Phyllobacterium zundukense: one gene and its partner. The protein of the gene in region 1 interacts with the protein of each later gene in a pairwise test. Links are inferred from orthologs where the notes say so. Each region holds a gene or a part of one and is shown in the gene's direction. Other genes may lie near its edges.

What was found.
Region 2: the proteins of dnaQ (region 1) and dnaE interact in binary tests that used the Escherichia coli proteins (3 or more experiments, as listed by UniProt). The link is inferred for Phyllobacterium zundukense from one-to-one orthologs.

What each region holds. Positions count from the first base shown.
Region 1 is NZ_CP104973.1:1,108,622-1,112,503, reverse strand. Bases 368-3,263 are described here. They hold dnaQ (DNA polymerase III subunit epsilon), read left to right. Parts: upstream 368-1,408; coding sequence 1,409-2,119; downstream 2,120-3,263. Other genes in these bases: N8E88_RS17770 (FxsA family protein), read right to left, coding at 2,809-3,263; secB (protein-export chaperone SecB), read right to left, coding at 2,172-2,678; coaE (dephospho-CoA kinase), read left to right, coding at 756-1,337; N8E88_RS17790 (shikimate dehydrogenase), read left to right, coding at 368-759. In the rest of the region: more of N8E88_RS17790, read left to right, coding at 1-367; more of N8E88_RS17770, read right to left, coding at 3,264-3,291; N8E88_RS17765 (Tim44/TimA family putative adaptor protein), read left to right, coding at 3,471-3,882. UniProt on the Escherichia coli protein: DNA polymerase III is a complex, multichain enzyme responsible for most of the replicative synthesis in bacteria. The epsilon subunit contain the editing function and is a proofreading 3'-5' exonuclease.
Region 2 is NZ_CP104973.1:3,328,065-3,332,735, reverse strand. The notes cover bases 621-4,671. They hold dnaE (DNA polymerase III subunit alpha), read left to right. Parts: upstream 621-988; coding sequence 989-4,471; downstream 4,472-4,671. Other genes in these bases: N8E88_RS28680 (DNA polymerase IV), read right to left, coding at 4,577-4,671. Outside these bases: N8E88_RS28690 (ABC transporter ATP-binding protein), read left to right, coding at 1-596. UniProt on the Escherichia coli protein: DNA polymerase III is a complex, multichain enzyme responsible for most of the replicative synthesis in bacteria. This DNA polymerase also exhibits 3' to 5' exonuclease activity. The alpha chain is the DNA polymerase catalytic subunit.

The sequences.
Region 1 (3,882 bases):
GGCTCCTACCAGGCCATTGAGATTGCGCCGGAAGGCTTTGCTGATTTTGTCCGAAGCCTGCAGAACAATGGTTATACCGGCGGTAACGTAACGATACCGCACAAGGAGATGGCATTTGCCTTGTGCAAAAAACGCGACAGTGCCGCTGAAGATATAGGCGCCGTCAACACGCTATGGTTTGAGGATGGGGAGTTGTGGGGTGGTAACACCGATGCCTACGGTTTCCTCGCCAATCTGGATGCACTTGGCGCAGGCTGGGACAATGGCGATAAGGCGCTGGTTCTCGGCGCCGGCGGTGCCAGTCGTGCAGTCGTTTATGCACTGAAGCAGCGAGGATTTAACGACATCCGCATAGTCAATCGCACGGTGGATCGAGCGCAGGCACTTGCGGACCGCTTCGGGTACGGCACAAGCGCGCATGGATGGCAGGCAATTCCTGAATTGCTGCAAGACGCCACATTCGTTGTCAACACGACTTCACTGGGTATGGAAGGCAAGGACGATCTGAGCATCGATCTGTCGTTTGCAAATTCAAATGCCCTGCTGACAGACATTGTCTATGTTCCGCTGGAAACACCGCTGCTGAAGACAGCACGCGCACATGGACTGAGAACGGTGGACGGACTTGGCATGCTGTTGCACCAGGCTGTTCCCGGTTTCAGACATTGGTTTGGTGCCACACCGGAAGTAACACCGGAACTGCGTGCACTCATTCTCGCCGATATGGACAGATCAAACCATAGCGGGACGTCCATATGATCGTGCTTGGCCTGACGGGTTCCATCGGCATGGGCAAGTCAACATCTGCTCAGATGTTCATTGACGAAGGCATATCGGTTTATTCGGCAGACGAGGCTGTGCATCGGCTTTATTCCGGGGCCGCCGCTCCATTGATCGAGGCGGCATTCCCTGGAACGACCGAAGGAGGCAAGGTGGATCGTACGAAACTCTCCGCCGCGGTTATGGGAAATCCGGAGGCGCTGGAAAAGCTCGAGGCGATTGTCCATCCGCTTGTTCGGGCCGAGGAGAACAGATTTCGAGATGCCGCGCGCGCCAGCGGTGCGAAACTGATTGTCGTCGATATTCCTCTGCTCTTCGAAACAGGGGCTGAAGACCGGGTTGACAAGATACTCGTCGTTACCGCGCCTGAAGAAGTGCAACGAAAGCGCGTTCTCGAACGTCCCGGCATGACGCCAGACAAGCTGAACGCCATTTTGGCACGCCAGACGCCGGATGCGGAAAAGCGCGCCCGAGCCGATTTCATCATCGACACGCGCCATAATTTCGACGTCACGCGAGGTGAAATTCGCAGGATTATCAGTCTGCTGACAGTATAGAGGGGATAACATTTCAGTCCCCACTTGCCCACATTGGCCGATTCGTGGAACTTGGGCAAAGGGGTGATTACATGCGCGAAATCATATTCGATACAGAAACGACCGGTCTTGACCGGCTTGATGACCGTGTCATAGAGATCGGCGGCGTTGAGCTGATCAACCGGTTCCCGACAGGACGGACGTTCCACGTCTACATCAATCCCGAAGGCAAGATCATCCATCCTGATGCGCTGGCCGTGCACGGTATCAGCAATGACAAGCTGGCCGATAAGCCGCTTTTCGCCGGGATACTGCATGACTTCCTGGATTTCATCGACGGGGCGAAATTGATTGCCCACAATGCAACCTTCGATATGGGCTTCATCAACGCGGAGCTCAACCGGCTGGGTCATCCGCCGATTCACAATGACCGCGTCGTGGATACATTGGCGCTGGCGCGGCGAAAACATCCGATGGGGCCGAATTCGCTCGACGCTCTTTGCCGGCGCTATGGCATTGATAACAGCCACCGCACGATGCATGGCGCTCTGCTGGATTCGCAGCTTCTCGCCGAAGTCTACATAGAGCTGATCGGTGGCAAGCAGGCCGCACTTGGCCTCACGATTGCCGAACAAGGAAACAACCAGCGGTCAGGTGATATCTCGGGAACAATTATCATTTCCCGCCGGCCAATACCGCTTCAGCCTCGTTTAACCGAGGCTGAGAAAATGGCCCACGCGCAACTGGTCGACAAGATTGGCGACAAGGCCATCTGGAACGAACGCATAGCTTCCGCTGCTTGAGTGAAAAAACCCGGGCGAGACCTGGGTTTTTCTCAACTTTAAATAGTCTGGCTCAGCTGACTTGCGCCTTGGCCTGTTCTTCGGCCATGCGCTGCTGGAACATTTGCGCGAAATCGATCGGGTCGATCATCAGCGGGGGGAAGCCGCCATTACGTGTGGCTTCTGCAATGATCTGGCGGGCGAACGGGAACAGCAGGCGCGGGCATTCGATGAACAGCAGCGGCAAGAGATGTTCCTGCGGGAAACCGACAAGCCTGAAAACACCACCATAGACGAGTTCGGCATTGAAAAGGACATCTTTGCCTTCGCTCGCCTTTGCCGACAGCGTGAGCACGACATCGAAGTCGGTTTCGGCGATCGGATTGGCGTTGACGTTGACATTGATGCTGATACCGGGAGCATTTTCGCGCGGACGCAGCGACAAGGGAGCGCCGGGGCTTTCAAAGGAAAGGTCCTTTACATACTGCGCCAGTATATTCAGCGTCTGCTGCTGAGCGGAACCGTTGCCAGTTGTCGCTTCGTTGCCGTTCTCGGCCTTTTCATCAGGCTTTTGAGCCATTGTCTGGAAACCTTCTTCTGTTACGTCCGCTTTGCACGGTTATCGAATGAATGCAGGGGTCGCTAGCATGTGTGCCTCAACGAGGCAAGGCTCTCGCACTAGTCTCATAGTTCAATGACACGCCGAATCCCTATGGTTTCGGGTTCCACGGTGAGTCCGGATCGGGCTTGCTCGAGTAGTCTTCAGGATCGAGTTCGATCACCCGGTCCTTGATGCGCGATGTATCGGGACGGCGACGAGGGCGTTCGCCGGAGTTGACGACGACCACACGGTCACTGATGCAGCGCCAGCCAAAGTCCCGAACAGCGGGGATGAAAAGCAGCAGGCCTATGATGTCGGTGATGAATCCAGGTATGATCAGCAGGAACGCCGCGAAAACCAGCATGACACCATGAACCAGTTCGCGTTTTGGTGTGCGGCCAGCGGCGGTTTCCTCACGGATTTTCTGGATGAGGCCAAGGCCTTGAAAGCGCAGAAGGAACACGCCGACAAAAATCGACAGGATTATCAGACCAAGCGTTGCCAAAACACCGATCTCGCTGCCGACTACAATGAAACCGGCGATTTCAAGAAATGGCAAAGCCAGAACGAAAAGGGGCACAAGAGATCGCAAACTAATTTACCTTTCAAAGGACATATCCGGATATTATCCATAGCCGGTGTCAATTTCATGCCTATATAGGATGGCGTGAAGAGTATTTGTATGATTGCTGTTGGCAATCTATATATTTTTGGTATTTCGACGGAAGATTGAAAGCCGTAAACGAACATTTAGGACGAATGGCAGGCGACATGGAATATCTGGACTTTGGAACGATTTTCTTTTTCGTGGCGGCAGTGGTGATTTTCCTGCAGCTGCGGAAGGTCCTCGGTCGCCGCACAGGCAGTGAACGCCCACCGTTCAATCCCTATACTCGCACTGCCGATGCCGACGACAAGTCCAAACCTGGCGACAATGTCGTTTCGTTGCCACGCCGCGGCGAAGTAAAGGAAAACAGCTTCGAAAAGATCGATGCCATTTCCAAACCTGGCACGCCGTTGAATGACGGCCTGCGCGCCATCCAGAATGCGGATCCTGCATTCGAGCCTGCGAAATTCCTCGAAGGTTCGAAAATGGCCTATGAGATGATCGTCATGTCGTTTGCCGATGGTGACCGCAAGACATTGAAGACCCTGCTGTCGCGCGAAGTCTTCGATGGTTTCG
Region 2 (4,671 bases), 2.2 Mb from region 1 along the record:
GCTTTTCGCTTGGCAAAGGCGAGATGGTGGCGCTTGTCGCGCCTTCCGGGGCCGGCAAATCGACGTTGCTTCATACAGCTGGATTGCTGGAGCGGCCAGACAGCGGCGATGTCATTCTCGATGGCAGGTCCTGTGGTTCGCTTTCCGATGAAGAACGCACCGCAATCCGTCGCAACGATATCGGCTTCGTCTATCAGTTCCATCACCTTCTGCCCGAATTTACGGCACTCGAAAACGTTATGATGCCGCAGTTGATTCGTGGAATGAAGCCGGCTGTGGCGTCCGAGCGGGCCCAGCAGCTACTCGATTATATGAAGGTTGGCGCGCGTGCCTCACACCGCCCCAGCGAACTCTCCGGCGGCGAGCAGCAGCGCGTGGCTATTGCCCGTGCTGTGGCGAACGCACCCTTGGTGCTCCTCGCTGACGAACCGACAGGCAATCTTGATCCGGTGACATCTTCTTATGTGTTCGAAGCACTTGAAGCACTTGTTAGACAGTCGGGACTGTCAGCCATGATAGCCACACATAATTTTGAGTTGGCACGCCGCATGGACAGGCGGGTGACGCTCAAGGACGGCAAAATCACCAACCTCTGATCGCGCGACGCTTTTACCTTCCATTAATATTTCGAAAACCATAGCGCTAATAGGCGATTTGGTGTGCTTGACTTTGGAACAAAAAAAGAACAAAAGACATACATACAGACAACGAAGAAGGGTTTTACCGATGAGCGAACTTTTCCAGGATGTTATGTCATTCGTTACAGTCAGCCTGTTCATAGCGACGTTTGCAATGTGGGTCAGCGCAATCTGATAGATCAGGGATCGCTGAGATTGGAGATCCTGCGATCCCATTTCTGTCCACTGCTGAAGCAGGCGAAATCCTCAAATCAGGTGGACACTTCATCGCGCATGTCGGACTATACCGGCGCGGTGAATCAACTTCTCCGTTCAGGTTTTCGGAGACAGAATAATTGGCAGATGGTCAGATAAACAGCAGTCTAAGCGCCGCGAGCAAACAGGCGCTGCGCTTCGTGCACCTTAGAGTCCATTCTGCGTATTCCTTGCTTGAAGGCGCCCTGCAGGTTCCAAAAGTCATTGATCTTGCCGTTGCCAACAAGGCGCCGGCGATCGCGATTACCGATACGAACAATCTTTTTGGGGCGCTTGAGTTTGCCCAGAAGGGCTCGAAGGCAGGTCTGCAACCCATTATTGGCTGTCAGCTTGATATCGCCTTTCACGACCAGGCAGAGGAAAGCCGCAGCGCCAACAGGCGCGAAGCGCTAGGACTGGCGCCGCTCGTCCTCCTTGCGGCCACCGAGGCAGGTTATGCAAATCTCGTGCGTCTCGTCAGCCGTGCGTACCTGGAAACCCCAGCGGGCGATCCCGTGCATATCACTTCGGCATGGCTGAAAGGTCGTGCGGACGGTATCATCGCGTTGTCCGGCGGTCCCGAAGGCCCGATCGCCAAGTCGATCAAGGACGATCGGATTGATCGTGCGCGGCAGCGGCTGAACTATTTGAAATCGCTGTTCGGTGATCGAGTCTATGTCGAACTCCAGCGTCATCGCGGTTACGATCGCGCGTTGGAAGCAGCGCAAGTCGAACTTGCCTACGAACTGGAACTGCCGCTCGTCGCGACGAACGACGTGTTTTTTTCCAAAAGTGCTGATTATGAAGCGCACGACGCACTTTTGGCGATAGCCTCCGGCTCTCTTCTGTCGATTGACGATCGCCGCAGGTTGACACCGGATCACTATCTCAAGAGCGAAGACGAGATGGTGGAGTTATTTGCCGATCTGCCTGAGGCGGTTGAGAACACTGTCGAGATCGCACTACGCTGTTCCTACTATCCCAAGAACCGTGCGCCGATTTTGCCGCGCTTTACGGGCGAGAGCGACGACCCGGAAGCGGCATTGCAGGCCGAGGCCGATGAACTGGCGCGTCAGGCGCGGGAAGGTCTTGCGCAGCGGATCCAGACCTTGGGGCTAGCCGGTGGCCATACAGCCGAGCAATATTCGGAGCGGCTGGAATACGAGATTTCTATCATCACCCGGATGAAATATCCGGGTTACTTTCTTATCGTTGGCGACTTTATCAAATGGGCGAAAGCTCATGATATCCCGGTCGGCCCCGGACGTGGATCAGGCGCGGGTTCGCTCGTCGCCTATGCCCTGACGATCACAGACGTCGATCCTCTTCGGTTCTCTTTGCTCTTTGAGCGCTTTCTTAACCCGGATCGCGTCTCGATGCCGGACTTTGATATCGACTTCTGCCAGGAGCGGCGCGATGAGGTTATTCGCTATGTTCAGGGTAAATATGGCCGTGATCAGGTAGCTCAGATCATAACCTTCGGTACGCTCCAGGCTCGCGCCGTATTGCGCGACGTCGGACGTGTATTGGAAATGCCGTATGGTCAGGTCGACCGCTTGACCAAAATGGTGCCGGCAAACCCGGCAAATCCTGTGACGCTGTCCAAGGCAATCGAAGACGAGCCGCGCCTGCGCGAAGAGCGCGACAAAGAGCCAGTCGTCGAGAGATTGCTCGACATATCATTGAAGCTTGAGGGGCTTTATCGCCATGCTTCGACCCATGCGGCGGGTATCGTCATCGGTGATCGGCCTTTGTCGGAACTTGTGCCGATGTATCGTGATCCGCGTTCAGATATGCCGGTTACGCAGTTCAACATGAAAATGGTTGAAGAGGCCGGGCTGGTCAAATTCGATTTTCTTGGTCTGAAAACGCTGACGGTGCTGCAGAGCGCCGTCAATCTCCTCAAGCGGCGCGGCGTCACGGTGGATCTTTCGGATCTGCCCTTCGACGACAAGCCCACTTACGAGATGCTATCCCGCGGTGAGACTGTCGGCGTGTTCCAGGTGGAAAGCACCGGTATGCGCAAGGCGCTGATCGGCATGCGGCCGGACCGGATCGAGGATATCATCGCGCTCGTCGCGCTCTATCGGCCGGGCCCGATGGAGAACATCCCGACCTACAATGCGCGCAAGAACGGCGATGAAGAGATGGCGTCGATACATCCGAAAATCGATCATCTCGTCAAGGAAACACAAGGCGTCATCATCTATCAGGAACAGGTGATGCAGATCGCGCAGGAAATGTCGGGTTATACGCTGGGAGAAGCCGATCTTCTTCGGCGTGCCATGGGCAAGAAGATCCGCGCCGAGATGGACATGCAGCGGGTCCGATTCGTTGATGGAGCCGTCGAGCGTGGAGTGACCAAGCCGCAAGCCAACTTCATCTTCGACCTGCTCGCCAAGTTTGCGGACTACGGATTCAACAAATCCCACGCCGCGGCCTATGCGATCGTGTCGTTCCAGACGGCCTACATGAAGGCCCACTATCCAGTAGAATTCCTTGCCGCATCAATGACATACGACATGTCAAACACGGACAAGCTCAACGATTTCCGCCGGGAAGCTGTGCGGCTCGGCATCGAAGTCGTCACGCCATCGGTCAATACGTCTTACCGTTTGTTCGAGGTTGGCGAAAACCGAATCTTCTATTCGCTGGCGGCTATCAAGGGTGTTGGCGAAGCGGCTGTCGATCATATTGTCGAGAAACGCGGTGCGACGACCTATGCCAGCCTCGAGGATTTCTGCGAGCGGATCGACCCGCGTGTCGTCAACCGCCGCGTCTTCGAAAGCCTTATAAATGCTGGAGCTTTCGACTGTTTCGGGCGTGAACGGCCCGCCCTGATCGCCGGGCTCGACCGGATTATCGGTCATGCACAACGCACGCAGGAAGACAGCGTTAGTGGTCAGGCGGATATATTCGGGGGAATGGCCGCAAGTGCCCAAACCATCCAACTCCCCGCGGCTGCACCTTGGCTTTCGGCGGAGAAGTTGCGGCGGGAATTTGAAGCGGCGGGGTTCTATCTCTCGGCGCATCCGCTCGACGAGTACCGGGCAGTGCTGGAAAAGATGCGCGTCCAGACCTGGTCGGAGTTTTCGGCGGCGGTCAAGCGCGGCGCCAATGCAGGGCGTCTTGCCGGGACAATTACGGCCAAGCAGGAGCGCAAGACCAAGACCGGCAACAAAATGGGAATCATCCAATTCTCTGATTCTTCAGGACAATTCGAGGCGGTGCTCTTTTCCGAAGCTCTTGCGCAGTACCGCGATCTGCTAGAACCAGGTCGTTCCGTGGTGGTCACTGTTGGCGCCGAAGATCGGCCGGAGGGCATTAGTCTGCGCATCCAGACGGCTCAATCGCTCGAAGACGAGGCGACCCGCATGCAGAAGGCCTTGCGCCTTTATATGCGTTCCAGCGAACCATTGAGCGCCGTTACTCCCTATCTGATACCGCAAAACGACGGCCAGGTAGTGAGCCTGATCCTGATCAAGGAAAATGGCGCAACCGAAGTGGAGATCGAACTGCCGAACCGCTATCGTGTCGGTCCGCAGGTCGCAAGTGCGATGAAAGCCATACCGGGAATTGTGGAAGTCGAGATGGCCTGAGAGGCAAACCTCAACCAGCAACAACTGAATTGCAATTCCGGGTGGAAAATTTCGTTCCAGATTCGGCTATTCTTGTTCCAGATTGGGAGAGTCTTTGTCCCATATTCACCGGTTTTCGTTTGAATCCGTATCATCCGGCAGAGCTTCGACTCGAGATTTGATCCTGCCGAACGTGTATCCGGTCTCGACAGCATTGTTGC